2 regions of the Streptomyces sp. SD31 genome follow, and region 2 is predicted to be linked to the other one. Evidence: riboswitches for the same ligand, from Rfam matches in the RefSeq annotation. Region 2 holds a riboswitch; the other holds the start of a gene.
The links. Region 2 has a riboswitch for glycine ahead of gcvT (glycine cleavage system aminomethyltransferase GcvT). Riboswitches for the same ligand answer to the same signal wherever they lie in the genome.
Positions count from the first base shown of each region.

Region 1: another riboswitch for glycine. It lies ahead of gcvP (aminomethyl-transferring glycine dehydrogenase); the one in region 2 lies ahead of gcvT (glycine cleavage system aminomethyltransferase GcvT).

Region 1 is NZ_JBQHCX010000017.1:9,443-24,234, forward strand. Features, by position in the region: gene ACTMVF_RS31410 (DNA polymerase IV) at 1-1,170, shown strand, start outside; gene ACTMVF_RS31415 (PRC-barrel domain-containing protein) at 1,849-2,256, opposite strand; glycine riboswitch at 2,371-2,467, shown strand; gene gcvP (aminomethyl-transferring glycine dehydrogenase) at 2,645-5,530, shown strand; gene ACTMVF_RS31425 (TOBE domain-containing protein) at 5,596-6,015, opposite strand; gene ACTMVF_RS31430 (hypothetical protein) at 6,098-6,550, opposite strand; gene ACTMVF_RS31435 (amino acid transporter) at 6,728-8,683, opposite strand; gene kdpF (K(+)-transporting ATPase subunit F) at 9,229-9,318, shown strand; gene kdpA (potassium-transporting ATPase subunit KdpA) at 9,327-10,991, shown strand; gene kdpB (potassium-transporting ATPase subunit KdpB) at 10,988-13,117, shown strand; gene ACTMVF_RS31455 (potassium-transporting ATPase subunit C) at 13,143-13,775, shown strand; gene ACTMVF_RS31460 (response regulator) at 13,779-14,462, shown strand; gene ACTMVF_RS31465 (DUF4118 domain-containing protein) at 14,465-14,792, shown strand, end outside.
Region 2 is NZ_JBQHCX010000024.1:41,431-56,222, forward strand. Features, by position in the region: gene ACTMVF_RS38720 (hypothetical protein) at 63-311, opposite strand; gene ACTMVF_RS38725 (L-serine ammonia-lyase) at 404-1,771, opposite strand; gene glyA (serine hydroxymethyltransferase) at 1,858-3,129, opposite strand; gene gcvH (glycine cleavage system protein GcvH) at 3,145-3,522, opposite strand; gene gcvT (glycine cleavage system aminomethyltransferase GcvT) at 3,688-4,809, opposite strand; glycine riboswitch at 4,848-4,970, opposite strand; glycine riboswitch at 4,971-5,069, opposite strand; gene ACTMVF_RS38745 (AAA family ATPase) at 5,239-5,913, shown strand; gene ACTMVF_RS38750 (enhanced serine sensitivity protein SseB) at 5,995-6,798, shown strand; gene ACTMVF_RS38755 (enhanced serine sensitivity protein SseB C-terminal domain-containing protein) at 7,015-7,815, shown strand; gene ACTMVF_RS38760 (ABC transporter permease) at 8,178-9,176, shown strand; gene ACTMVF_RS38765 (ABC transporter substrate-binding protein) at 9,235-10,983, shown strand; gene ACTMVF_RS38770 (ABC transporter permease) at 11,053-12,060, shown strand; gene ACTMVF_RS38775 (ABC transporter ATP-binding protein) at 12,057-13,148, shown strand; gene ACTMVF_RS38780 (ABC transporter ATP-binding protein) at 13,145-14,350, shown strand; gene ACTMVF_RS38785 (trimeric intracellular cation channel family protein) at 14,414-14,792, shown strand, end outside.

The DNA.
Region 1 (14,792 bases), on a different contig from region 2:
GTGGAGCCACTGAGCCTGGACGAGGCCTTCGTGGATCTGGAGGCCGGGGGAGCGGCCTGGGACGAGGGATCCGCGCGGCTGGTCGGGGCGAAGCTGCGCGCCGACATACGGGCGGTCACGGGGCTCGCGGGGTCGGTGGGGCTGGCCGCGTCCAAGATGCTGGCGAAGATCGCCTCGGAGCAGGCCAAGCCCGATGGGCTGGTGGTGATCGAGCCCGGGACCGAGCGGGCGTTGCTCGGGCCGATGTCCGTGCGGACGTTGCCGGGGGTGGGGCCGGCGACGGGGGACCATCTGCGGCGTGCCGGGATCCACACGGTCGAGGAGATCGCCGAGGCGGGTGAGGACGAGCTCGTTCGGCTGCTGGGCAAGGCTCATGGGCATGCCCTGTACGCCATGGCGCTGGCGCACGACGAGCGGCCGGTGGTGGCCGAGCGGGAGGCCAAGTCGGTGTCGGTCGAGGACACGTATGACGTGGACATTCACGACCGGGTTCGGGTGGGGCTGGAGGTGCAGCGGCTCGCCGATCGTTGTGTGCGGCGGTTGCGGGGGGCGGGGTTGTCCGGGCGGACCATCGTGCTGAAGGTGCGGCGGTACGACTTCTCCACGTTGACCCGTTCCGAGACGCTGCGTGGGCCCACGGATGATCCGGCGGTGGTGCGGGAGGCTGCGGCGCGGCTGCTGGATTCCGTGGACACGACGGGGGGTGTGCGGCTGCTGGGGGTTGGAGTCAGTGGGTTGGCCGACTACACGCAGGAGGATCTGTTCGCGCAAGCCGCGGGGGAGCTGGTCGAGCACTCCGAGGAGGAGGGCGACGATCATGAGGAGCCTGCGGAGGAACGGCAGGCTGTGCCTGTCGAGCGGCGGTGGCCTGCGGGGCACGATGTGCGGCATGCCGAGTATGGGCATGGGTGGGTGCAGGGGAGCGGGCTTGGGCGGGTGACGGTGCGGTTTGAGACGCCGGAGTCGTCGGAGCCGGGGCGGGTGCGGACGTTTCGGGTTGACGATCCGGGGTTGGAGGCGGCGGATCCGTTGCCGTTGGTGCGGAGGAGACATGGAGGGAGTGGGGGGCGCGGGGACTCCGGGGCTGGTGGGGTTTTAGAGGCGGGGGATGTCGGACTGCCGAAGGGGGATGGTGGGGGCGTGGGGGAGGTGCCTGTGGCGTCTGGATAGGAAGGGCGGGGGTGGAAGGTTGCCGTGCGGTTGCCTGCCCGGCGTGGGGGCGCCACGGGGTCGCCGTGAGGGTGGGGGCGCTTGCCCGCGCCGGCGGTGCCGCTGCGCCCACCCGTGCCGCCACAGCGGCACGACTGCCCGCAGCTGCGTGCGCTGCGCGTGAGGGCGGCGGCGCGACCGTTGCGGCGCCCGCAGCTATGGCTTGATGGGGGCGGTTCGTCCGCGCCGCACGTGCACAAGGGCTGTCCCAGGCTACGCACGGCTCGTTCCGGAGAGGCGCCGGTAGAGCTGCGCTCGCCGGGCGGACCGCAGCTCGCCCCAGCAGCCAATAGCAACGGGCGCGCCTACCGGTCGGCCCGCCCCAGCGTGCGTAGCCGCCGCGTATGCCCCTACAGGACGGCCTGCCACAGCATGGGTAGAGCTTCGCGCAGCTCCGGGAGACACCGCCGCCCTAGCCTGCATAGCAGCGGACGGCGCTCCAGGACGGCCTGGGGCGGCGCGTTCCTGTAAGGGGACGAAGGGGACGCAGCGATGGGCACTCGGGCGGTGCGTCCGGTAAGGGTGGACGCGGGTGGGGCACGCGGGTCCGCCGCGAGCAGACGCCCCACCGACATGAGTGCGGACACCACAGGACGCACCGGGGGCCGTGGGGTAGCTGCGTGGTGTGGTCGTGTGGGGTCAGGCGTGGGGGTGGCTTGTTCTGGGCCCGTTGTCTTCTGGGGTCTCCGTGCCTGCCAAGTTGCCGAAGTCTCGGTCCGGGGGTGGGGAGGGAGGGGTCACGTCGAGGCCGTAGTGGTGGTAGAGCTGGAGTTCCTGTTCGGGGGAGAGATGGCGGCCCACGCCGAAGTCGGGGGCGTCCTTGATCAGGGAGCGGTCGAAGGGGACGTGAAGGGTGCCCTCGACCAGTTCGCTGGGCTCCAGGGGGACGAAGGCGTCCCGGGAGAACAGGCCGGTGCGTATCGCGGCCCATTCCGGCACTCCGGTCGCGTCGTCGAGGTAGACCTCGTCGATGGTGCCGATCTTGGTGCCGTTGCGGTCGAAGGCCTTGCGGCCGATCAGATTGCGCGGATCGATGTCGGTCTGCACGGGCCCTCCACTTGGTCGCAACTCATCCGTAAGCACTACGAAAAGGCACTTTGGTGAGCGCGGCCACTCGAAGGTTCGTGCGTTGACCCCGCTGGTAGGCTTGCTAGCGGCTGCTGACCCCGTGCGGGAGAGTCCTCCGGACACCATCCGGAGGCGCCGAAGGAGCAAATCCTCCCCGGAATCTCTCAGGCTCACGTACCGCACGGACGAGGTCACTCTGGAAAGCAGGGCGGGTGTCGACGGCTCCCGCTCTCACCGACGGTGAAAGCCGGGAGCCCTGTGGCGATCCCGGTGAAGCTCTCAGGTTGAGATGACAGAGGGGGAGGCCGTCCGGGTACCCGTGCCGTGGTGCCCCTCGAAGGTCGTGTCAGACCAGGAGGCCTCCGTAATGACCGCCCATCGCATTCCGCTCTCAGAGCTCGAACAGGGGATCCCTTTCGAGCAGCGTCATATCGGTCCTGACCATGAGGCTCGGGCCAAGATGCTGGCCCACGTCGGGTACGGCTCGCTCGATGAGCTCACCGCCGCCGCGGTGCCCGATGTGATCAAGAATGCCGACTCCCTCGATCTGCCGGGGGCGCGTACCGAGGCCGAGGTGCTCGCCGAGCTGCGGTCGCTCGCCGATCGCAACCAGGTGCTGGACTCGATGATCGGGCTCGGGTACTACGGCACCTTCACGCCGCCGGTCATCCTGCGGAACGTCATGGAGAATCCTGCCTGGTACACGGCCTATACGCCGTACCAGCCGGAGATCTCTCAGGGGCGGCTCGAGGCCCTGCTGAACTTCCAGACCATGGTCGCCGAACTCACCGGGCTGCCGACCTCCGGTGCCTCGCTGCTCGACGAGGGGACGGCGGCGGCGGAGGCCGTGGCCCTGTCCCGGCGCATGGGCAAGAACAAGAAGGGGCTGTTCCTGGTCGACGCGGATGTGCTGCCGCAGACCATCGCCGTGATCGAGACCCGGGCCGAGCCGGCCGGTGTGGAGGTCGTCGTCGCCGACCTCAGTGGCGGTATTCCGGCCGACGTCGCCTCCCGTGAGATCAACGGCGTGCTCCTTCAGTACCCGGGCGCCTCCGGTGTCGTACGGGACATCAAGCCCGTCATCGAGCAGGCACATGAGCTCGGCGCCCTCGTCACCGTCGCCGCCGATCTGCTCGCGCTGACGCTGCTGAAGTCGCCCGGTGAGCTCGGGGCGGACATCGCGGTCGGGACGACGCAGCGGTTCGGTGTGCCGATGGGCTTCGGCGGGCCGCACGCCGGTTACATGGCCGTGCACGAGAAGTTCGCGCGCAGCCTTCCCGGGCGGCTCGTGGGTGTGTCCGTGGACGCGGACGGGAACAAGGCGTACCGGCTGGCCCTGCAGACGCGTGAGCAGCACATCCGGCGGGAGAAGGCCACCAGCAACATCTGTACGGCTCAGGTGCTGCTCGCTGTCATGGCCGGGATGTACGCCGTGTACCACGGGCCCGAGGGGCTGAAGGGCATCGCCCGGCGGACGCACCGGTACGCCTCCATCCTCGCCGCCGGTCTCACGGCGGGTGGGGTCGAGGTCGTGCATGGCTCCTACTTCGACACGCTGACCGTGCGCGTGCCTGCGAAGGCCGCCGAGATCGTCGTCGCCGCCCGGCAGAACGGCGTCAACCTGCACCTCGTCGACGCCGACCACGTGTCCGTCGCCTGCGACGAGACCACCACGAGGGCCCAACTGGGCGCTGTATGGAGGGCGTTCGAGGTCGAGGGGGACATCGAGGCGCTGGACGCGGTGACCGAGGACGCGCTCGCGGGCGGGCTGCTGCGCAGCGACGACTACCTCACGCACCCCGTCTTCCACCAGAACCGCTCCGAGACCGCGATGCTGCGCTACCTGCGCAGGCTCGCCGACCGCGACTACGCGCTGGACCGCGGCATGATCCCGCTCGGGTCCTGCACCATGAAGCTCAACGCCACGACCGAGATGGAGCCGGTCACCTGGCCGGAGTTCGGGCAGCTGCACCCCTTCGCGCCGGCCGAGCAGGCGCAGGGCTATCTGACCCTCATTCGTGAGCTGGAGGAACGTCTCGCCGAGGTCACCGGCTACGACAAGGTGTCGCTGCAGCCCAACGCCGGGTCGCAGGGTGAGCTGGCCGGGCTGCTCGCCGTACGCGGATACCACCGGGCCAACGGGGACGAGCAGCGGACCGTGTGTCTGATTCCGTCCTCCGCCCATGGGACCAATGCCGCCAGCGCCGTCATGGCCGGCATGAAGGTCGTCGTCGTGAAGACCGCCGAGGACGGCGAGATCGACGTCGAGGACCTGCGGGCCAAGATCGAGCAGTACCGGGACGAGCTGTCGGTGCTGATGATCACGTACCCGTCGACGCACGGTGTGTTCGAGGAGCATGTCGCCGACATCTGCGCGCAGGTGCACGAGGCCGGCGGGCAGGTGTACGTCGATGGCGCCAACCTCAACGCCCTGGTGGGGCTTGCCAAGCCGGGGCACTTCGGTGGTGACGTCTCGCACCTGAACCTGCACAAGACCTTCTGCATCCCGCATGGCGGTGGCGGTCCGGGGGTCGGGCCCGTGGGTGTGCGTGCGCACCTGGCGCCGTATCTGCCGAACCACCCGTTGCAGCCCGCGGCCGGCCCGGAGACGGGCGTCGGGCCGATCTCGGCCGCGCCCTGGGGTTCCGCCGGGATCCTGCCGATCTCGTGGGCATACGTCCGGCTCATGGGCGGCGAGGGGCTCAAGCGGGCCACGCAGGTGGCTGTGCTGTCCGCCAACTACATCGCCAAGCGACTGGAGCCGCACTACCCGGTGCTCTACACCGGGCCCGGCGGGCTCGTCGCGCACGAGTGCATCATCGACCTGCGGCCGCTGACCAAGGCGACCGGTGTGAGCGTCGACGACGTGGCCAAGCGGCTCATCGACTACGGCTTCCACGCGCCGACGATGTCGTTCCCGGTGGCCGGGACGCTGATGATCGAGCCGACCGAGTCCGAGGATCTGACCGAACTCGACCGGTTCTGCGAGGCGATGATCGCCATCCGTGCGGAGATCGAGAAGGTCGGAACGGGTGAGTGGCCCGGCGACGACAACCCGCTGCGGAACGCCCCGCACACCGCCGGTGCGCTGGGCGGGGAGTGGGAGCACGCCTACAGCCGTGAGGAGGCCGTGTTCCCGGCCGGGGTCGCGGCCGCTGACAAGTACTGGCCGCCGGTGCGCCGGATCGACCAGGCCTTCGGCGACCGGAACCTCGTGTGCTCCTGCCCGCCGCTGGACGCGTACGAGGGCTGACGTACAGACGCAGGTGAAGGAAGGGCTCCGCCCTGGCGTACCCGGCCGGGCGGAGCCCTTCCGCGTCACGCCGTCGCCAGGGCCACGTCGGTCGCCTTGATGAGCGCGACGACCGGGGCTCCGAGGGAGAGCGCGAGGTCGGTGGCGGCGTCCCTGGTGATGACCGCGGTCAGGGCACCGCCCTCCACGGCGACCTTGATCGACGCCATCGCGCCCCCCGTGGCGATGCCGGTGATCGTGCCGGGCAGCCGGTTGCGGGTGGACAGGCCGTCGACCGGGGCCGTGGCGAGGGAGATCTCCGTCGCTTTCATGAGGGCGTTCACGGCGGTGCCCTCGGCCAGGCCGAGTTCCTCGACGGCCTCCAGGGTGATCGCCGCGGTGAGGTCCTGGCCGCCGGTGAGGCGGAGCTTGACCGTTGCCATGACCTCGCCGGGGGTGATGGCGGTGATCGTGCCGGGGAGTTGGTTGCGGATGCTCAGGGTCATGGAGGACGCCTCGCAAGTGGTGGGGTAGGGGTGTTTGGTATCGATTGAGGCTTTTGGGGCGGTCCCTACCGTAGTGCGGAGGTCAGGAGATCCCCGACGCCTTGAGCACCGCTTGCGTCGTGGCGTCGTCGATCTGATGTCCCAGCCGCTCCAGTACGTCCGCACCCTCGCGCAGCGTCCCTCGTTGGCGTGAGCGGCGTACCCCGGTGTCCACCTCGTGCCACAGCAGCGGGTTGGCGACGAGGATCCGTGGGTCCAGTTCCAGGCGGCGGCCACCCGTGTCGCACAGGGTCAGGTGGGCGGAGATGTCGCCGTACTGCCGTACCGTCACCAGCGCGTCCGTGCGCACCGCCTGCCGTCGTACGAGACCCCGTACCGCCAGCCACCCCGGGCCCGCGGTGACGCGCTGCGGGAGCAGGATCGTGAAGACCACGGCCGTCAGCACCAGCCACAGCAGAGCGCGCGGCGGGGTCAGGGTCTGCGCGTCATAGTCGACCAGCAGAGCCATGCCGAGGAAGGCCAGCGCGCAGCCCATGGCGAAGCGAGCGTCGACACGCCAGTGGCGGTCGCCGGTCGGGGCCGGACGCGGTCTGCTTCCTCCGGACGGCACAGTGCAGACGGTAGGGGCCAGGGCGCCGGAACGGCCGCCGCTTCCCGGTGCTCTGACGCCTTACGGTGCAACCTTGACGCGATTCTGATGTCCGCGGCCGTTTCAGCCGGTGTGCACCCGGGGCCTGCGGTCCCGGTCCGGCTCCGCCTCGCGCAGCACCTCGCGGGTGACCGGGGCGACTTCGCCCTGGCCGAAGAGGAAGAAGCGCAGGAAGTTGGCGAAGGGGTTGCCCTCGGTCCACTCGAAGTAGATGTGCGGGATGCGGCCGGTCGTGTCGCGGACATGCAGGAGCAGTGCGGCCAGGGCGTTGGAGATGGAGGAGGACTCCAGGGTCAGGACGCGGTAGCGGTTGTGCAGGACCTCGCCGCGTACGGTCAGGCCGGACTCGAACTCGGACGGGTCGGTGACCGTCACCTCGACGAAGACGAAGTCCTCCTGGCCGGGGACGTCGTTGTCCGCCCGGATCTGCTCGATCTTGTCGCGGTACTCGGCGGTGTCCCGCCGGTCGGGCTCATTGGCGATGAACCGGATCTTGCGGTTGGCCATGTCCCGGATGAAACGTTCCGCCATGTCGTCGAGCGTCACGTCGGTCACGCGCAGTTCGAAGGCGCGGGCCAGCCGGGACAGGAGCGAGACCAGGATGATGCCGGCGATGAAGCAGGCGCCGATCTTCACGCCGTCGGGGCGCTCGATGACGTTCATGACGGTCGTGTAGAGGAACACCGCCGAGATGACCGCGAAGGCGATGAACCATCCGCGCTGACCGGCCTTGCGGGCCGCGATGGTCACGGCGATCGCGGCGGAGCTGATGAGGACCAGCACGCCCGTGGCGTACGCGCCGCCCTGGGCGTCGACGTCGGCGTCGAAGATCCAGGTGACCAGGAAGGCGATGAGGGTGAAGACGATGACCATCGGGCGCACGGCGCGTGCCCAGTGCGGGGCCATGCCGTATCGGGGCAGATAGCGGGGCATCAGGTTGAGCAGGCCGGCCATGGCGGAGGCGCCGGCGAACCACAGGATGGCGATCGTCGAGACGTCGTAGATCGTGCCGAAGGCGCCGCCGAGGTACTCGTGCGCGAGGAACGCCAGCGCCCGGCCGTTGGCCTGGCCGCCCGACTCGAACTCCTTCTCCGGGATCAGCAGCGTGGTGATGAAGCTCGTCGTGATCAGGAAGCAGCTCATGATCAGGGCGGCGGTGGTGAGCAGCTTCTTCGTGTCCCGGATCCGCCCCGTCGGACGTTCCTCGGTGTCGTCCGGGTCGCCCTTGACGTGCGGCATCACCGCGACGCCGGTCTCGAAGCCGGAGAGGCCGAGGGCGAGCTTGGGGAAGACGATCAGGGCGACGCCGATCATGACGAACACGTTGCCGTGTTCGGCGGTGAGGGCGCTGGACCAGTCGGTGACGACGTGCCCCTCGGTGAGGACGTGGTATAGGCCGACGGCCACGACGACGGCGTTCAGCGCGAGGTAGAGGCCGACCAGGGCGACCGCGACGCCGATCGCCTCCAGGAAGCCCTTGAGGAAGACCGCGCCGAGCAGGGCCACGAGGATGAGGGTGATCAGCATCTGCTGGTCGTGCAGGGCGCTGTTCAGGTGCGGGTTCTCGACCAGGTGCGTCGAGGCGTCGGCCGCCGACAGGGTGATGGTGATCAGGAAGTCGGTGGCGGCGAAGCCGAGCAGGGTCAGGACGAACAGCTTGCCCTTCCAGAAGGTCAGGAGCCGTTCCAGCATCGCGATCGAGCCCTCGCCGTGGGGGCTTTCCTCGGCCACGCGGCGGTAGACCGGCAGGGCGCCGGCCAGGGTGACTATGACCAGGACGACGGTCGCGACAGGAGAGAGCAGGCCGGCGGCGAGCGCGGCGATGCCCGGCTGGTAGCCGAGGGTCGAGAAGTAGTCGACACCGGTGAGGCACATGACGCGGTACCAGGGCTGGCCCTTGTGCTCCGGTTCGGGTTCGGGCCGTTCTGCCTGCCGCCCATGGCCCTTGCCCATGTCGGACAGGCCCTCCAGCATCCAGGCGCGCAGGCGACTGGGCGGGGGGTGTTCGGTGGTGGCCATCTGCGTGCTCCTGATGTGCGGCGTGCGGTTCCGGCCATCACCCGGACGGCGGCACCAGCGTAAGCAGAGAGTGACGCATGGGCCCACGGATCAGGGGGCTGTGGGCGTCAAGCTTCCGTTAAGACTCACCGTGTCGGGGTGGGCCGCACGTCAAGAGTCGAGCTCCGGGGCTGTTCGGGCACGGGGTCGGCCGGGCGGGGGATGCGCGGCTGTCTTGTGACGGCGGACACGCAGCGTCATGGTGCGGGGCTTCTCCGCCCCCGGAGGAGCCCCGCTGCGCCGTAGAGGGCGTGCACGCCCGGCGCCGGAGTGGATGTCGCCCTGACATTGCCGCAGCCGGCGTATGAGTCCCGTCAAAGCCGCGCAGAGCGCCGTAAGGGACGCGTCAATGGCGGTCGATCGCGGCCATCGACGGTGTTTTCTCCAAGCGTCCCTGTCCGACGAACCTCACTCCAGGAGCTCACGATGGCCGATCTGGCCTTCGTCGTCACCACGATCGCGTGCTTCGCGCTGGTGGCTCTCGTCGCCAAGGGGGTGACCAAGCTGTGACCGCCGAGAACATCGTCGGCCTCGTCGTGGCCGTCGCCCTGCTGGGCTATCTCGTCCTCGCCCTGATCTTCCCGGAGAGGTTCTGAGAGCAGCCATGGGTCCCGTACTCGCCGGCGTCCTCCAACTGCTCGCCCTGATCGGCGCGCTGGCCCTCGCTTACCTACCCCTTGGCACCCACATGGCCAGGGTCTACTCCTCCGACAAGCACTGGCGGGTCGAGAAGTGGATCTACAAGGGCATCGGTGCCGACCCGGACACCGAGATGCGCTGGACCGCGTATCTGCGCGGCGTCCTCGCCTTCTCCGTCGTCGGCGTTCTCTTCCTCTACCTGCTGCAGCGGCTCCAGGGCGTCCTGCCGGGTTCGCTCGGCTTCTCGTCCATCGACCCGGACCAGGCGTTCAACACCGCCGTGTCCTTCGTGACCAACACCAACTGGCAGTCGTACTACGGCGAGCAGTCCATGGGCCACGTCGTGCAGACCGCCGGGCTGGCCGTGCAGAACTTCGTCTCCGCGGCCGTCGGTATCGCCGTCGCGGTGGCGCTGGTGCGGGGGTTCGCGCGCTCGCGCACCGGTGAACTGGGTAACTTCTGGGCCGACTTGGTGCGGGGTGTCGTACGCATCCTGGTGCCGCTTGCCGCGGTTGCTGCGGTCGTGCTCGTCGCCTGCGGTGCCATCCAGAACTTCTCCGGCATCCATGAGGTCGGGCAGTTCATGGGCGGCTCGCAGCAGTGGAACGGCGGCGCGGTGGCCTCGCAGGAGGCGATCAAGGAGATCGGCACAAACGGCGGCGGCTACTTCAACGCCAACAGCGCCCACCCTTTGGAGAACCCCACCCCCTTCTCGAACCTCTTCGAGATCTTCCTGATCCTCGTCATCCCGTTCGCGCTCACCCGCACTTTCGGCCTGATGGTCGGCAGCGTGAAGCAGGGCTACGCGATTCTCGCGACCATGGGCACCATCTGGGTCGGCTTCACGGCCCTGATGATGTGGACCGAGTTCGCCCACCACGGTCCGGCGTTCGACATCGCGGGCGGGGCGTACGAGGGCAAGGAGGTCCGCTTCGGTGTCGGCGCCTCGTCGATCTTCGCGACGTCGACCACCCTCACCTCGACCGGAGCGGTGGACTCCTTCCACTCCTCCTTCACCGGCCTCGGCGGCGGCATCACCATGCTCGGCATGATGCTGGGCGAGATCGCGCCCGGCGGTACCGGCTCCGGCCTGTACGGCATGCTGGTCATGGCGATCATCGCGGTGTTCATCGCCGGTCTGATGGTCGGCCGTACGCCCGAGTACCTGGGCAAGAAGATCGGCACCCGCGAGATCAAGCTCGCGGCCTGCTACATCCTGATCACCCCGGCCCTGGTGCTGATCTTCACCGCCTTCGCGATGGCCCTGCCGACCCCGGCGAACTCCATGACCAACAGCGGGGCGCACGGATTCTCCGAGATCCTCTACGCCTACACGTCCGCCTCCAACAACAACGGCTCGGCCTTCGCCGGTCTGAACGCGGACACGCAGTGGTTCAACACCACGCTCGGCCTGTGCATGCTGTTCGGCCGCTTCCTGCCGATGGTGTTCGTGCTGGCGCTGGCGGGTTCCCTCGCCGAACAGACGCCGGTTCCGGCCACCGCGGGCACCCTGCGCACCGAGAAGCCGCTGTTCACCGGCCTGTTGGTGGGCGCGATCCTCATCATCACCGGTCTGACGTACTTCCCGGCATTGGCGCTGGGGCCGCTGGCCGAGGGGCTGGCGTCATGACAACCGACGTAACGAATCACGAGGACTCCATGTCCACAGCCACTCCGACCCGGGCGCCGCACAGCGACCCACCCACCGGGCCCAAGTCCCCCGAGGGCCGTGTGGGTGCGGGCCTGTTCGATCCGAAGCAGCTGGTCAAGTCGCTGCCGGACGCCTTCCGCAAGCTCGATCCGCGGGTGATGGTCAAGTCGCCCGTGATGTTCGTGGTGTGGATCGGCTCGGTGCTGACCACGGTCTTCTCCTTCAAGGACCCGGGCGACTGGTTCGGCTGGACCATCAGCGCCTGGCTGTGGCTGACCGTGATCTTCGCCAACCTGGCGGAGGCCGTCGCCGAGGGCCGCGGCAGAGCCCAGGCCGACACCCTGCGCAAGGCCAAGACGGACACGGTGGCCCGGCGGCTCCACGGGTCGGTCGAAGAGCGTGTGCCCGGCACCGAGTTGACGATCGGCGACCTGGTCGTCTGTGAAGCGGGCGATGTCATCCCGGGCGACGGTGATGTCGTCGAGGGTGTCGCGTCCGTCGACGAGTCGGCGATCACCGGTGAGTCGGCGCCGGTCATCCGTGAGTCCGGCGGTGACCGTTCGGCGGTCACCGGCGGTACGAAGGTGCTCTCCGACCGCATCGTCGTCAAGATCACGACGAAGCCCGGTGAGACCTTCATCGACCGGATGATCAACCTGGTCGAGGGCGCGGCCCGGCAGAAGACGCCGAACGAGATCGCGCTGAACATCCTGCTCGCATCCCTGACGATCGTCTTCCTGCTCGCGGTGGCCACGCTGCCGCCCCTCGCGGACTACGCGGGCACGCACCTGACGATGGTGGTACTGGTCGCCCTGCTGGTCTGCCTGATTCCCACGACCATTGGCGCTCTGCTCTCCGCGATCGGCATCGCCGGCATGGACCGACTGGTCCAGCGCAACGTACTCGCCATGTCCGGCCGCGCGGTCGAGGCCGCCGGTGATGTCTCCACGCTGCTGCTCGACAAGACCGGCACCATCACGCTCGGCAACCGCCAGGCGGCCGAGTTCATGCCGGTCGGCGGCGCGACGGAGGCCGAGGTCGCGGACGCCGCCCAGCTGTCGTCGCTGGCCGACGAGACGCCCGAGGGCCGCTCCGTCGTCGTCCTGGCGAAGGAGAGGTACGGCCTGCGCGAGCGCCACCAGGGCGAGTTGGCCGGTGCCGAGTGGATCGCCTTCACCGCGCAGACCCGGATGTCCGGTGTGGACGTCGACGGGCGCAAGATCCGCAAGGGCGCCGCCGGTTCGGTCATCGCCTGGGTGCGGGAGCAGGGCTGCACGGTCGCCGACGACGCGGACCGGATCGCGGGCCGCATCTCCGCGGCCGGTGGCACTCCGCTGCTGGTCGCGGTCGAAGACGCCGACGGAGCACGGGTGTTGGGCGTCATCCACCTCAAGGATGTCGTCAAGGACGGCATGCGGGAGCGGTTCGAGGAACTGCGCCGCATGGGCATCAAGACCGTCATGATCACGGGTGACAACCCGCTGACCGCCAAGGCGATCGCCGACGAGGCGGGCGTCGACGACTTCCTCGCGGAGGCCACTCCCGAGGACAAGATGGCGCTGATCAAGCGGGAGCAGGCCGGCGGCAAGCTGGTCGCGATGACCGGTGACGGCACGAACGACGCGCCCGCGCTCGCGCAGGCGGACGTCGGCGTGGCGATGAACACCGGTACGTCGGCCGCGAAGGAGGCCGGCAACATGGTCGACCTCGACTCCAACCCGACCAAGCTCATCGAGATCGTCGAGATCGGCAAGCAGTTGCTGATCACGCGCGGTGCGCTGACCACGTTCTCCATCGCCAACGACGTCGCGAAGTACTTCGCGATCATCCCGGCGCTGTTCGCGGCCGTCCACCCGGGCCTGGACAAGCTCAACATCATGGGCCTGTCCTCGCCGGACTCCGCGATCCTGTCCGCGGTCGTCTTCAACGCGCTGGTCATCATCGCGCTCGTACCGCTGTCCCTGAAGGGCGTGCGGTACCGCCCGGTCAGCGCGGATCGCATGCTGCGGCGGAACCTCACCCTCTACGGGCTGGGCGGTCTGATCGCCCCGTTCATCGGCATCAAGATCATCGACCTGCTCATCTCTCTGATCCCCGGGCTGTAATGCTTCAGAAGCGTGGTGAAGGACCATGAACAACTCCGTTGCGAACACCGGCCGCTTGCTGGCCGCGGGCCTGCGGGCGCTGCTCGTGCTGACCCTGCTCACAGGCGTCGCCTATCCGCTGGCCGTCACAGGTGTGGCCCAGGCCCTCTTCCCCAACAAGGCGAACGGCTCGGAGATCAAGGCGGACGGCAAGGTCGTCGGTTCCTCGCTGATCGGTCAACAGGGCTACAGCCTTGACTACTTCCAGCCCCGCCCGGCGGGCGGGCTGGGGGAGAACTCGGTCAACACCCAGTACAAGCTGATCCTGTCCGGCGCCACGAACCGCTCCGGGGACAACCCCGAGCTGATCAAGTGGGTGACGGAGGCGAAGGCCAAGGTCGTCAAGGACAACTCCACCGCCGACTACAAGGTCGAGCCGACCGACGTGCCCGCCGACGCGGTGACGTCCTCCGGCTCCGGACTCGACCCGGACATCTCCCCGCAGTACGCGGACATCCAGGTCCACCGTGTCGCCGAGCGGAACGGCCTGTCCGTCGCCCAGGTGCGCAGGCTGGTCGACGAGCACACCGAGGGACGCACGCTCGGCTTCATGGGGGAGCCCCGGGTGAACGTCCTGGAGCTCAACATCGCGGTCAAGGAACTGGTCAAGGGCAGCTGACCGATGACCCGGGTGCTGGTCGTGGAAGACGACCCCCAGCTGGTACGAGCACTCGTGATCAACATGCAGGCACGCCGGTACGGAGTGGACGCGGCGCCCGACGGCGCCACGGCCCTCCGGCTGGCGGCCGCGCGTCAGCCGGACGTGGTGATGCTCGACCTCGGCCTGCCCGACATGGACGGGGTCGACGTCATCAGGGCCCTGCGCGGCTGGTCCCGTATGCCGATCCTGGTGCTGTCGGCCCGTCAGGCCTCCGTCGAGAAGGTGGCCGCGCTCGACGCGGGAGCCGACGACTACGTCACCAAGCCCTTCAGCATGGACGAGCTCATGGCCCGGTTGCGGGCCGCCGTCCGCCGTACCGAGGACTCGTCCCTCGTCCCCGGGACGGCGCGGGTGGAGACGGAGGCGTTCACCATCGACCTGCTGGCCAAGAAGGTCGTACGGGCCGGCCGCGACGTACGTCTCACCCCGACCGAGTGGCATCTGCTGGAGATCCTGGTGACCAACCCCGGTCGCCTCGTCCCGCACAAGTACCTGCTCCAGGAGGTCTGGGGCATGTCCCGGAGCGGCAAGACCAACTACCTGCGGGTCTACATGGCCCAACTGCGCCGAAAACTCGAGGCGGACCCCTCACACCCCCGCTATCTCATCACCGAACCCGGCATGGGTTACCGCTTCGAAGGGTGAACATGGCACGCGGCAAGCTTCGGATCTACCTCGGCGCGGCACCGGGCGTCGGCAAGACCTACGCGATGCTGTCCGAGGCGCACCGGCGGATCGAGCGCGGCACCGACTGCGTGGTCGCGTTCGTGGAGCACCATCACCGGCCGCGCACCGAGGTGATGCTGCACGGCCTGGAGCAGATCCGGCGCAAGGAACTGGAGTACCGGGGCACCTCCTTCACGGAGATGGACATCGACGCCGTCCTGGCCCGGGGGCCCCGAGTGGCGCTGGTGGACGAGCTGGCCCACACCAACATCCCCGGCTCGCGCAACGCCAAGCGCTGGCAGGACGTGG
Region 2 (14,792 bases):
CGTCTTCCGGCCGTCAATACTTACGTCACAGTGGCCCCAATGGTTACGCGAAACCCCGGCACTCAGGCCTGTGGCGGGAGGGCCGGCTGCGCGCACTGGCCCGACTGGTGTGTGCCCAACCTCGTGGTGGCCTTGGTCGGTCCTCCGATGACGGAGAGGGCGCCCAACTCGCGTGCGATGTGCTGGAGTTCGCCGACCCCGCTGCGTCCGTCTCGGCGCAGGTAGCGGCCGAGCGCGGACAGGGCGAGGGTCTCGCCGATACGGCTGCGGTGGCGCATCGCGTCAACGACGCTGCGCGCTGCGTTGTACACGGAGACGGTCTCTCCGGGACTTTCCGCCGCGTAAGCAGGAAAGGCCCCGACAGCGCTGAAAGACACGAACGCGCTGTTCAGGGCCTGTTCCCTCAGCACTCGATGATGTTGACCGCCAGCCCGCCCCGAGCCGTCTCCTTGTACTTCACCGACATGTCGGCGCCCGTGTCCTTCATCGTCTTGATGACCTTGTCCAGGGACACCTTGTGCGAGCCGTCCCCGCGCATCGCCATCCGCGCCGCCGTGACCGCCTTCACCGCGGCCATGCCGTTGCGCTCGATGCAGGGGATCTGGACGAGGCCGCCGACCGGGTCGCAGGTCAGGCCGAGGTTGTGTTCCATGCCGATCTCGGCGGCGTTCTCGACCTGTTCCGGGGAGCCGCCGAGCACCTCCGCAAGGGCGCCCGCCGCCATCGAGCAGGCCGAGCCCACCTCGCCCTGGCAGCCGACCTCGGCGCCGGAGATGGACGCGTTCTCCTTGAAGAGCATGCCGATGGCGCCGGCGGCCAGCAGGAAGCGGACGACTCCGTCCTCGTCCGCCCCCGGCACGAAGTTGATGTAGTAGTGGAGGACCGCGGGGATGATCCCGGCCGCGCCGTTGGTCGGGGCCGTCACCACGCGGCCGCCCGCCGCGTTCTCCTCGTTCACGGCCATCGCGTAGAGCGTGATCCACTCCATGGCGAGCGCCTTCGGGTCGCCCTCGGAGCGCAGCTTGCGGGCCGTGTTCGCCGCCCGGCGACGAACCTTCAGGCCGCCCGGCAGGATGCCCTCCCTCGACATCCCCCGTGACACGCACTCCCGCATCACCCGCCATATCTCCAGCAGGCCCGCGCGGATCTCCTCCTCCGTGCGCCAGGCCCGCTCGTTCTCCAGCATCAGCGACGAGATCGACAGGCCCGTCTCCCGCGTCAGGCGCAGCAGTTCGTCGCCCGTGCGGAAGGGGTACTTCAGGACCGTGTCGTCGAGTTTGATGCGGTCCGCGCCGACCGCCTCCTCGTCGACGACGAATCCGCCGCCCACCGAGTAGTAGGTCTTGGACAGGAGCTCCCCACCGGACGCGTCGTACGCCCAGATCGTCATGCCGTTCGCGTGGTAGGGGAGTGCTTTACGGCGGTGCAGGATCAGGTCGTCGTCGAAGGAGAACGGGATGTCGCGCTCGCCGAGCAGACGCAGCAGGCCCGCTTCCTTGATCGCCTCCACCCGCTCGTCCGCCGTCTCCACGTCCACCGTGCGCGGCGAGGCGCCCTCCAGGCCGAGCAGCACCGCCTTGGGGGTGCCGTGACCGTGGCCGGTCGCGCCCAGGGAGCCGTACAGCTCGCATCGTACGGACGCGACGGAGTCCAGCAGGCCTTCGTTGCGCAGGCGGCGGGAGAACATGCGTGCCGCGCGCATCGGGCCGACCGTGTGGGAGCTGGACGGGCCGATGCCGATCGAGAACAGGTCGAAGACCGAGATGGCCACGGGGGGACTCCTCAATACGGGGGTGGTGCCAGGGGGTGGGGTGTCCCGTTCTCCTACGAGTGTGCGGGACACCCCACAAAAAGGAACTACTTGTTCAGACCGGGGTACAGCGGGTGCTTGTCCGCCAGGGCCCTGACTCGGGCCTTGAGGGACTCGGCGTCGTAGGACGGCTTGAGCGTCTCGGCGATGACGTCCGCGACCTCGGCGAAGTCGTCGGCCTCGAAGCCACGGGTGGCGAGGGCGGGCGTGCCGATGCGCAGGCCCGACGTCACCATCGGCGGGCGCGGGTCGTTCGGGACGGCGTTGCGGTTGACCGTGATGCCGACCTCGTGCAGCCGGTCCTCGGCCTGCTGGCCGTCCAGCTCGGACTCGCGCAGGTCGACCAGGATCAGGTGCACGTCGGTGCCGCCGGACAGGACGTTCACGCCGGCCGCACGCGCGTCGTCGGCCGTCAGCCGCTCGGCGAGGATCTTCGCGCCCTCGACCGTACGACGCTGACGCTCCTTGAACTCCTCGCTGGCGGCGACCTTGAAGGAGACCGCCTTGGCCGCGATCACGTGCTCCAGGGGGCCGCCCTGGAAGCCCGGGAAGACGGACGAGTTCAGCTTCTTCGCGAAGTCCTTCTTCGCGAGGATGATGCCGCCGCGCGGGCCGCCCAGCGTCTTGTGGGTGGTGGAGGTGACGACGTCCGCGTACTCGACCGGGTTCGGGTGCAGACCGGCGGCCACCAGGCCCGCGAAGTGCGCCATGTCGACCCACAGGTACGCCTCGACCTCGTCGGCGATCCGGCGGAACTCGGCGAAGTCCAGCTGCCGCGGGTACGCCGACCAGCCCGCGATGATCACCTTCGGCCGGTGCTCCTTGGCGAGCCGCTCGACCTCGGCCATGTCCACCCGACCGGAGTCGTCCACGTGGTACGGGACGACCTTGAACTGCTTGCCGGAGAAGTTCAGCCGCATCCCGTGGGTGAGGTGGCCGCCGTGGGCCAGGTCCAGGCCGAGGATGGTGTCGCCGGGCTGGGCCAGGGCGAACAGGGCGGCCTGGTTGGCGGAGGCGCCGGAGTGGGGCTGGACGTTGGCGTACTCGGCGCCGAACAGCTCCTTGACCCGGTCGATGGCGATCTGCTCGGCGACGTCGACGTGCTCGCAGCCGCCGTAGTAGCGCCGGCCGGGGTAGCCCTCGGCGTACTTGTTGGTGGCGACCGAGCCCTGGGCCTCCATGACCGCGACCGGCGCGAAGTTCTCGGAGGCGATCATCTCCAGGGTGGACTGCTGGCGCTCCAGCTCGGCGTCGAGCGCGGCGGCGACGGCCGGGTCCAGCTCGTGCAGGGGCGTGTTCAGAAGCGACTTGTCAGACATGGGGGATACGGCTCCTCAGCCGGTGGTGTGGGCGTCGTACTCGTCGGCGGAGAGCAGGTCGGCCGGCTCCTCCGTGACGCGTACCTTGAACAGCCAGCCGCCCTCGAAGGGGGCGGAGTTCACCAGCGCCGGGTCGTTCACCACGTCCTCGTTGATCTCGGTGATCTCGCCGGTGACCGGGGAGTACAGGTCCGAGACCGACTTGGTCGACTCCAGCTCGCCGCAGGTGTCACCCGCGGTCACGGTCGAGCCGACCTCGGGGAGCTGGGCGTAGACGACATCGCCGAGCGCGTTGGCCGCGAACTCGGTGATGCCGACCGTCGCGACGCCGTCCTCGGCGGTCGACAGCCACTCGTGCTCCTTGCTGTAGCGCAGCTGCTGGGGGTTGCTCATGGCCTGAATTCTCCTGTACGCGCGGGAGTGGTGAGGGATGGGGGACTGCTGGAAACGTGCGTGAGCAGCGGAAATGTGCGCGGGGTCACGCACGGGCCGCTGTCGGTCTGTACTTCTCGGCCAGTCCGGTGCTTCCGGTTCCCGGCCAGTGTGCTGCTTGCGGCGTTACTTCTGCCGCTTGTAGAACGGCAGCGCCACGACCTCGTACGGCTCGTGGCTGCCGCGGATGTCCACGCCGACCCCGGCCGTGCCCGGCGCCGAGTGCGCCGCGTCGACGTACGCCATCGCGATCGGCTTGCCCAGCGTGGGGGAGGGGGCACCCGAGGTGACCTCGCCGATGACCTCGCCGCCGGCGACGACCGGGTACCCGGCGCGCGGGACGCGACGCCCCTTCGCGACCAGGCCGACCAGGACGCGGGGCGGGTTCGACTCGGCACGGGAGGCCGCTGCGGCCAGCGCCTCGCGCCCGACGAAGTCGCCCTCCTTCTCGAACTTCACCACCCGGCCGAGCCCGGCGTCGAAGGGGGTGAGGGAGGTCGACAGCTCATGGCCGTACAGCGGCATGCCCGCCTCCAGGCGCAGCGTGTCCCGGCAGGACAGCCCGCACGGGACCAGGCCGACGCCCTCGCCCGCATCGGTCAGCGCCCGCCACAGCTCGACGGCGTGTTCCGGCTTCACGAACAGCTCGAAGCCGTCCTCGCCGGTGTAGCCGGTGCGCGCGATGAGGGCGGGCACGCCGGCGACGGTGCCGGGCAGTCCGGCGTAGTACTTCAGGCCGTCGAGGTCGGCGTCGGTGAGGGACTTCAGGATGCCGGGGGACTCCGGGCCCTGGACGGCGATCAGTGCGTAGGCGTCGCGGTCGTCGCGCACCTCGGCGTCGAAGCCGGCCCTCCGCTCGGTCAGCGCGTCCAGCACGACCTGGGCGTTGGAGGCGTTGGCGACGACCATGTACTCGGTCTCGGCGAGCCGGTAGACGATCAGGTCGTCCAGGATGCCGCCGTCGGCCCGGCAGATCATGGTGTAGCGGGCGCGGCCCACGCCGACGGAGGCGATGTTGCCGACGAGGGCGTAGTTCAGCAGCTGAGCCGCCTCGGGCCCCGTCACGGTGATCTCGCCCATGTGGGAGAGGTCGAACAGGCCGGCCCTGGTACGTACGGCGTTGTGCTCGTCGCGCTCGGAACCGTAGCGCAGGGGCATGTCCCAGCCGGCGAAGTCGGTCATCGTCGCGCCGAGCGAGCGATGCAGGGCATCGAGCGCGGTGTGACGGAGTTCTTCTGTACTGCTCATCGGACGGTTGTCTCCCAAGGGATGACGGGCGAGGTCGTTCCTCCCCATCTGTCATCGGAACCTGAGAGGTTCGCCACGACCGCCACAGGGACGATCACGGTTTGCACCTTGGGTGGAGCCACGCATCTCGAAGGAGACAGCGGCCCGCTTTTCAGATGTGCCTCGCCCGCGCGGTAACGGGGCCTGAGAGATTCAAGGGAGGGACTTGCTCCTTCGGCGCCCCGGCGATGCACTGCCAGGGACTCTCCCGCGCGGATTCAAACGGCCGGTATGCAGTTGGCGCGCACATCATTGCATGCCGGGACCGGTCTGCGGCAGGCCACGTCTGTAACCGGCTTGTGGCAGGAAGCGAACAAAAACCGAGAGATCCTCTATTACCTTCTCTTTACGCTCAGTGGGGATGGGTACCCCTGACCCCAGAGGAGGACGATGACGGTGAACCGCACGACGGCGTACGCCACGACCTCGGGCATCGCGCTGCCCAAGCAGCCCGCGGCCCCGGCCGCCGAAGCCCGCGGTACGCGCCTCGCACCCGTGGTCCGCGACCTGCGCGAGCGTTCCGGCCACAGCCCGCACGCCCTGCTCTTCGGCCCCGAGGACCTCGTAGTGATCACCGGCCTGCCCGGCAGCGGCAAGTCGACGCTGATGCGCCGGACCGTGAAGGGCATCGGCATCGACTCCCAGGACACCCGGGACCGCTGGGCCGCCCGCATGCCCCGCTTCCTCCCCTACGCCGTCTACCGCCCCCTGGTCCGCCTGGCGCACTACGCCGGACTGCGCCGAGCCCTGCGCTCCGGCGAGGGCGTCGTCGTACATGACTGCGGTACGCAGGCCTGGGTGCGCGGCTGGCTGGCCCGCGAGGCCCGCCGCCGTGACGGCACCCTGCATCTGCTGTTGCTCGACGTCCCTCCGGGCACCGCCCTGGAGGGCCAGCGCGAGCGCGGCCGGGGCGTCTCCCGCTATGCCTTCCTGCGCCACCGCAGAGCGGCCGCCCGCCTGCTGCGCTCGGTGGAGAAGGGCCATCTGCCCCAGGGCTGCGGCTCGGCGGTGCTGATCGACCGGGAGGCGGCGGACGTCCTGCGCCGGATCGACTTCACGGGCTGAGCGGCCGTAGACCTGCGCGGAGTGGTCACCCGCTAGCCTTTTGAGCCACAGCAGCGGTTCACAGCAGGCGGTTGAGCGTAGATGGACTTCCCAGCGGACCTCCCGGCGGATCTCCCCGCGGACTTTCCGGCACCGGCACACCCCCATCCACACGGCGGGTGGCCCGGCAACGAACTGGAGGAGGTGCTCTCGGCCTCCCTCGGCGTGCCCTCGGCGGGCGGCCGGATCATCGAGGTGCTGGGCCGCAGCTTCGTCTGGGTGCCCCTGCCGGGCGGCGGCGGCCCGCACAGCGGCCCGCTGGACCTGCCCACGGTGGAGATCGGAGGCCAGGCGTACGTCCCGGTCTTCAGCTCCGAGGAACAGTTCCGCCAGGTCGTCGGCTCCCATATGTCGTACGCCGTCGCCCCCGCCGTGGAGTTCGCCCGCGGTCTGCCCCCACAGGTGGGCATCGCCCTGAACCCGGACGGCGTGGTCGGCGTGCCGCTGCCCCCGGCGGCGGTGGCCGATCTGTGCCGGGTGGGCCGCACCCCGCTGGACGGCCTCAACTCCGGCGGCCGCGTCAAGCTCTACGAGCCCGACTGGCAGGACGACCCGATCGACTTCCTCGCGGCGGCGTCGGCCGAGTTCGCCGAAACCGGCGTGGTCGTGACGGCCCGCCGCTGCCTGGCGGCGATCGAGACGGCCGACCCGGTGATGTTCATAGGCGTGGAACTCTCCCACTGGGAGGGCGACCTGCGCGCCGCCCCCATGGACGCCCTCGCCCGAGCCCTGGGCCGGGCCCCGGCCCAGTGGCCGGTCAACCTGGTCCTGTTGGACGTGGCCCACGACCCGGTGATCGACTGGATGCGCCAGAAGGTGCGTCCCTTCTACCAGCGGGACCTTTGAGCGCCCCCTGGACGAAGCGCCCCTGAAAGGGGCGCGGGGCTGTATACATGTGCGGCTCCGCCGCGTGGGCGCGACCCACCACAATGGACCCGCACCCCGCAGACCACACCAAGTCCCGAGCTCTCAACGGCTCTCCCGGCGGAGCGCCTAAGCTGGGCTCATCACTCGGTCGGCCAAACCGACGGAGTCACGACGTTTCCCGAAGGGGCGGTAATGGTGAGCGCGAGCGGCACCACCTCGACCGGTCAGGTCGAGCACATGCTGCGCCAGGTGACGCCCGGGCGCTACGACGCCTACGAGGCCCTCCTGCGCGCGCTCGCGACCCCGTCCACCGGCCAGGTCTGGATGCTGCTGTGGCACGGTCAGGCCGGCTCCCCGGACGCCCAGTACGGAAACATGGAGGTCGACGGCCACGGCTACGCCCCGTGCGTCACCTCCGCCCAGGAGCTGTCGGCCAGCGGCTGGAACCGCTCGTACGAGGTGGTCGACGGAGTCGACGTGGCCCGCACCCTCTACCCGGACCACTACGGTCTCTGGCTGAACCCGCACGCCCCGGGCGGCGGCGTCGGCATCCCGTGGCTCGACCTGCGCCGCATCGCCACCGGCCTGGACCGCCAGCCCGCCGGCCCGCTGCGTCTGTCCGAGCCCGGCATCGAGATCCCGCAGTTCTACGCCCTGCTCGCGCAGAACGCCCACCGCACCCCGGCCGTCCGCTCCCTGCGCCGCGCCTGGGTGCAGCCCGCGCTCGGCGCGCCGTACCTCGCCATCGGGCTCGACGTGTACGACACCAGCCCGCCCGCCGTGGACTCGGTGCGCTCGATGATGCTGCAGTCGATCGGCGCCTGTCCGGACGGGCTGCCGGTGTCGACCGTGGCGATGTCGGACGAGTACGACCCGGTCGCCATGTGGATGCGGGCGAGCGCACGCCCCTTCTACGACCGCGAGGCACACGCCCCCGCCCCCGCGCAGGCGCCGGCCGCCGGCTACGGCTACCCACCGGCACAGGGCCGTTACTGATCATCCGGCGGCTAACCTACTGTTCAGTCCGCAGCCCGGCTGTCGTAGCCGTAAGCGCCCGTCGACTTCGGTTTCGCAGGTAGATCTCCGCGCGTAGATACGATCGGAAGGTCCCGGTCCATCCTCATACGCCCCGACTGGCCCGCGTCCGGCCGTCGCTACCCACTGTTCGGATAACGGAACCCCCCAGACAGCATCACGGTTGCGCATACTTTCCCCGCCAACTCTGGCAACAGATCGCTAAAGCGTTGAAGACTCCCCGCAAGACACGGGCCAGGTCGGTCCTGTGTGCGAGTGGAAGCAACCGCTACAGCGGCAGCCAGGGGGCCGACAACCGTCGGCCGAGAGGGGTCAATCTCACCGTGACGGCACCGATCGAGACAACCGGATCGCAGGCCGGGGCCCAGCCCGAGGCCGTGCTGAAGGGTGTCGAGTCCAAGCAGATCGAGGGCCGGTCTCTCGGGCAGATCGCCTGGACCCGCTTCAAGAAGGACAAGGTGGCCGTCGCCGGAGGCGTCATCGTCATCCTGCTGATCCTGCTGGCGGTGCTCTCCCGACCCATCCAGGCCCTCTTCGGGCTGGACCCGAACGCCCTGAACCAGGACCTGATCGACCCCAACACCTCGCTGCCCAAGGGCGACTTCGGCGGCATGAGCTGGGAGCACCCGCTCGGTGTGGAGCCGAAGTTCGGCCGCGACATCGCCACCCGCATCCTCGAGGGCTCCTGGGTCTCGCTGGTCGTCGCCTTCGGCGCCACGATCCTGTCCAACACGATCGGCGCGGTCCTCGGCGTGGTGGCCGGCTACTACGGCGGCCGGGTCGACACGATCATCAGCCGGATGATGGACACCTTCCTGGCGTTCCCTCTCCTGCTGTTCGCCATCTCCATCTCGGCCACCCTGCAGGGCGGTGCCTTCGGGCTGCAGGGCCTGCCGCTGCACATCACTGTGCTGATCTTCGTCATCGGCTTCTTCAACTGGCCCTATCTGGGCCGTATCGTGCGCGGCCAGACGCTGGCCCTGCGCGAGCGGGAGTTCGTCGACGCCTCGCGGGGGATGGGGGCCAAGGGGCCCTACATCCTCTTCCGGGAGCTGCTGCCGAACCTCGTCGGCCCGATCATCGTCTACTCGACGCTGCTCATCCCGACCAACATCCTCTTCGAGGCGTCCCTGAGCTTCCTCGGCGTCGGCATCCAGCCCCCGCAGGCGTCCTGGGGCGGCATGATCAGCCAGGCGGTTCCCTATTACCAGGTCGACCCGCAGTACATGATCGTGCCCGGTCTGGCCATCTTCGTGACCGTCCTGGCGTTCAACCTGCTCGGCGACGGTCTCCGTGACGCTCTCGACCCGCGCAGCCGCTGACCCGCGGCCGCGGTGCGAGTCCAACAGATTTCCGACAATGGAGGGGAAGCGGACCATCATGCGAAGGTCAACGCTGGCCGCAGTGGCGGCTATCGGCAGTGCGAGCCTGCTGCTCTCGGCATGCAGCAAGGCCGATGACGGCAGTGAGAACGGAAACAAGTCGGCTGGGGCCAACGCAGCGACCAAGGGTGTCGTCAACGCCTCCACCCAGAAGGGGGGCACGGTCACGTACGAGTACTCGGACGTGCCGGACTCCTTCGACCCGGGCAACACGTACTACGCGTACATGTACAACCTCAGCCGGCTCTACGCCCGCCCGCTGATGACCTTCAAGCCCGCCGCGGGCGAGGCCGGCAACGAGCTGGTCCCGGACCTCGCGGCGAGCCCCGGTGAGCCCAGCGACGGCGGCAAGACCTGGACGTACAAGCTGCGTACGGGCCTGAAGTACGAGGACGGCACACCGATCACCTCGAAGGACGTCAAGTACGCCGTCGAGCGCTCCAACTTCGCGCGTGACGTGCTCTCGCTCGGCCCGAACTACTTCCAGCAGTTCCTCGAGGGCGGCGACAAGTACAAGGGCCCCTACAAGGACAAGAGCGCCGAGGGCCTGAAGTCCATCGAGACGCCGGACGACAACACGATCGTCTTCCGTCTCAACCGCGCCTTCCAGGAGTTCGACTACCTGGTCGCGACGCCGCAGACGGCTCCGGTGCCCCAGGCCAAGGACAAGGGCATCGACTACGTCAAGAACATCGTGTCCTCGGGCTCGTACAAGTTCCAGAGCTATGAGGAGGGCAAGCAGGTCGTCCTCGTCCGCAACGAGAACTGGGACCCGAAGACGGACCCGCTGCGCAAGCAGTACCCGGACAAGATCGTCGTCAAGCTGAAGGTCAACGCCGAGACCATCGACCAGGACGTCCAGGCCGGTACGGCGATCGACCTCGGCGGTACGGGTGTCCAGGCCGCGACCCAGGCGAAGGTCGTCAACGACGCCTCGCTGAAGGCCAACACGGACAACACCTTCGGTGGCCGCCTGGTCTACATGGCGATCAACACGCAGGTCGCGCCGTTCGACAAGGTCGAGTGCCGCAAGGCCGTCCAGTACGCTATCGACAAGGTCTCCGTGCAGACCGCCGAGGGCGGCCCGATCCGCGGTGACATCGCCACCACCGTCCTGCCGCCGGACATCCCCGGCTACGAGAAGGCGGACGCCTACGCCACCAAGGGCAACAAGGGCGACGCCGCCAAGGCCAAGGAGCAGCTGAAGGCCTGCGGCAAGTCGAGCATCAGCACCAACATCTCGGCCCGCAGCGACCGCCCGCAGGAGATCGACGCGGCCACCGCGATCATCGCCTCGCTGAAGAAGGTCGGCATCAACGCCAGCCTGAAGCAGTACCCGTCGGGCAAGTACTTCACCGACTACGCGGGTGTGCCGGAGTTCGACAAGAAGCAGAACATCGGTCTGCACATGATGCAGTGGGGTGCCGACTGGCCCTCCGGCTACGGCTTCCTGCAGCAGATCCTGCACGGTGACGCGATCGGGGCGTCCGGCAACACCAACCTCTCGTACATCAACGACAAGCAGATCAACGAGCTGCTGGAAAAGGCCATCGCCACCGAGGACGAGACCGAGCGCAACAGCCTGTACGCGCAGATCGACAAGCGCGCGATGGACCAGGCCGCTCTCGTTCCGCTGACCTACTTCAAGGTCCTGCTGTACCGCCCGGCCAACTTCACCAACCTGGTGTCCACGGCGGCCTTCAGCGGTCAGTACGACTACCTCAACATCGGCACGACCAAGAAGTAGCCCCGGAAGGCAGGTGAAGGCTTTGGTGCCCGTGGGCTTCGCAGCCCGCGGGCACCGGCGCCGGTCCCCGTGATCTCGTACATCCTCCGTCGGACGTTCGCGGCAGTGATCCTGCTGCTGGTCGTCACCGCGGTCACCTTCGCGATCTTCTTCCTGCTGCCACGGCTCGCCGGCCAGACCGCCGACCAGCTCGCGCAGCAGTACCTCGGCAAGAGTCCGTCGAAGGCAGACATCCTCGCGGTCAAGCAGAACCTCGGTCTGGACGACCCCCTGTACGTCCAGTACTGGCACTTCATCAAGGGGATCGTGGCCGGCGCCACCTACGACCTGGGCCCCACCACCACACACTGCAGCGCGCCCTGCTTCGGCTACTCCTTCAGGACCCACGTCGAGGTGTGGCCGCAACTCACCTCGCGCATTCCGGTGACCCTCTCGCTGGCCGTCGGCGCCGCTGTGATGTGGCTGGTGTCCGGCGTCGTGATCGGCGTGATCTCCGCGCTCAAGCCCGGCAGCTTCTTCGACCGCACCTTCATGGGCATCGCGCTCGCCGGTGTCTCGCTGCCCATGTTCTTCACGGGTCAGCTCGCCCTGTTCCTCTTCACCTTCCAGTGGCCGATCTTCGGCCGCACCTATGTGCCGTTCACAGAGAATCCGGCCCAATGGGCCAACACACTCTTCCCGGCCTGGTGTTCGCTCGCCCTCCTGTACTCCGCGATCTACGCCCGGCTCACCCGCTCGGGCATGCTGGAGACGATGAGCGAGGACTTCATCCGCACGGCCCGCGCCAAGGGCCTGCGCGAGCGCAATGTCGTGGCCCGCCACGGGCTGCGGGCCGCGCTGACCCCGATCATCACCGTCTTCGGCATGGACCTGGGCCTGCTGCTCGGCGGCGCCGTGATCACCGAGAAGGTCTTCTCGCTGCCCGGCATCGGCCAGTACGCGGTGCAGGGCATCACCGACAACGACCTGCCCCCGATCCTCGGCGTCACCCTGCTCGCCGCCTTCTTCGTCGTGATCGCAAATCTCCTGGTGGACCTGCTCTACGCCGCCGCCGACCCGCGCGTGAGGCTCTCGTGACCGAACTGTCCAAGACCGGTGCCGCCGTGGGCGAGCCCTCGCCCGCGAACGCGCCCGACGCCTTCCTCGCGGTCCGTGACCTCAAGGTGCACTTCCCGACCGACGACGGCCTGGTCAAGTCCGTCGACGGGCTCAGCTTCCAGGTGGAGAAGGGCAAGACCCTCTGCATCGTCGGTGAGTCCGGCTCCGGTAAGTCCGTCACCTCGCTGGCGATCATGGGCCTGCACCGGCTCGGCGCGCGCGGCAAGAACGTGCGGATGTCCGGCGAGATCTGGCTCGGCGGCAAGGAGCTGGTTTCCGCCGCCCCGGACGAGGTGCGCCGGCTGCGTGGCCGCGACATGGCGATGATCTTCCAGGACCCGCTGTCCGCGATGCACCCGTACTACACGATCGGCAGCCAGATCGTGGAGGCGTACCGGGTCCACCACGACGTCAACAAGAAGACCGCGCGCAAGCGGGCCGTCGAGATGCTCGACCGGGTGGGCATCCCCGAGCCGGACAAGCGCGTCGACAACTACCCGCACGAGTTCTCCGGCGGTATGCGCCAGCGCGCGATGATCGCCATGGCGCTCGTCAACAACCCCGAACTGCTCATCGCGGACGAGCCGACCACCGCCCTCGACGTGACCGTCCAGGCGCAGATCCTCGACCTCATCCGGGACCTGCAGAAGGAGTTCGGCTCCGCGGTCGTCCTCATCACCCACGACCTCGGCGTGGTCGCCGAGATCGCCGACGACGTCCTGGTGATGTACGGCGGCCGGTGCGTGGAGCGCGGCACGGTCGACGACGTCTTCGAGCGCCCGCAGCACCCGTACACCTGGGGCCTGCTCGGCTCGATGCCGCGCATCGACCGGGAGACCTCCGAGCGGCTCATCCCCGTCAAGGGCCAGCCGCCGAGCCTCATCAACGTCCCCTCGGGCTGCGCTTTCCACCCCCGCTGCCCGTACGCGGACATCCCCAAGGGCGATGTCACCCGTACCGTGCGCCCGGAGCTCCAGCAGGTCGGCGGCGGGCACTTCTCCGCGTGCCACCTCTCGCAGGAGGACCGTACGCGGATCTGGACCGAAGAGATTGCGCCGAAGCTGTGAGTGAGACGAAGAAGACGGACGAGGCGAAAACCGGCGAGGCGAAATCCGGCGAGGCGAAAGCCGGCGCCGCTTCCGACGAGCGAGAGGTGCTCCTCAAGGTCGAGGGCCTGCAGAAGCACTTCCCGATCCGCAAGGGCGTGCTCCAGCGTCAGGTCGGCGCGGTCAAGGCCGTGGACGGCATCGACTTCGAGGTGCGCAAGGGCGAGACGCTCGGCGTGGTCGGCGAGTCGGGCTGCGGCAAGTCGACCATGGGCCGGGTCATCACCCGCCTCCAGGACCCGACCGGCGGCTCGATCCACTTCGAGGGCCAGGACATCACGCGGCTGAGCACGGCCGGAATGCGCCCGCTGCGGCGGGACATCCAGATGATCTTCCAGGACCCGTACGGCTCCCTGAACCCCCGGCACACCATCGGCGGCATCGTCTCGGCGCCGTTCCGCCTCCAGGGCGTAGAGCCCGAGGGCGGGGTGAAGAAGGAGGTCCAGCGGCTCCTGGAGCTGGTGGGCCTGAGCCCCGAGCACTACAACCGCTACCCGCACGAGTTCTCCGGCGGCCAGCGCCAGCGCATCGGCATCGCGCGGGCGCTCGCGCTCAAGCCCAAGCTGGTGGTGGCCGACGAGCCGGTCTCCGCGCTGGACGTGTCGATCCAGGCGCAGGTCGTGAACCTGATGGACGACCTCCAGCAGGAGCTCGGCCTCACGTACGTGATCATCGCGCACGACCTCTCCGTCGTACGGCACGTCTCGGACCGTATCGCGGTGATGTACCTCGGCAAGATCGTCGAACTCGCCGACCGCACCTCGCTGTACGAGGCGCCGATGCACCCGTACACCAAGGCCCTGATGTCGGCCGTGCCGGTGCCGGACCCCAAGCGCCGGGGCACCAAGAGCGAACGCATCCTGCTGCGCGGCGACGTGCCCTCGCCGATCTCCCCGCCGAGCGGCTGCCGCTTCCACACGCGGTGCTGGAAGGCGACCGAGATCTGCCGGACGACGGAACCGCCGCTGGCGGAGCTGAGGCCCGGCCAGCGGGTGGCGTGCCACCACCCGGAGAACTTCGAGGACCAGCAGCCGCAGGACACGGTGCTGCTGTCCGTGGCCAAGGAGGCCGCGACGCTGGTGCCGGACGAGGTGTCCACGGAGCCGTCCGCCGTGCCGTCCACCGAGCCCTCCACCGAGCCCTCCAAGGACGAAAGCAAGTAACCGCACTCGGGCCCCCGCCTTGCTTTGCAAGGCGGGGGTCTTTGGTTGCGCAAGAATGTGCGAGTGCTCCAGCAATTGTTCAGCCCGTCCGTCCAGCACACGCTCGACCTGATCGGCATCTTCGTCTTCGCCATCTCCGGCGCCCTGCTGGCCGTCCGCAAGAACTTCGACGTCTTCGGCATCGCCGTCCTCGCCGAGGTCACCGCCCTGGGCGGCGGGCTGTTCCGGGATCTGATCATCGGCGCCGTACCACCGGCCGCCTTCACGGACCTGGGGTACTTCCTCACCCCGCTGCTCGCCGCGCTGCTCGTCTTCTTCCTCCACCCGCACGTGGAGCGCATCCAGACCGGAGTGAACGTCTTCGACGCGGCGGGCCTCGGCCTGTTCTGCGTCGCCGGGACGACGAAGGCGTACGACTACGGCCTCAACCTCACCGCGTCCG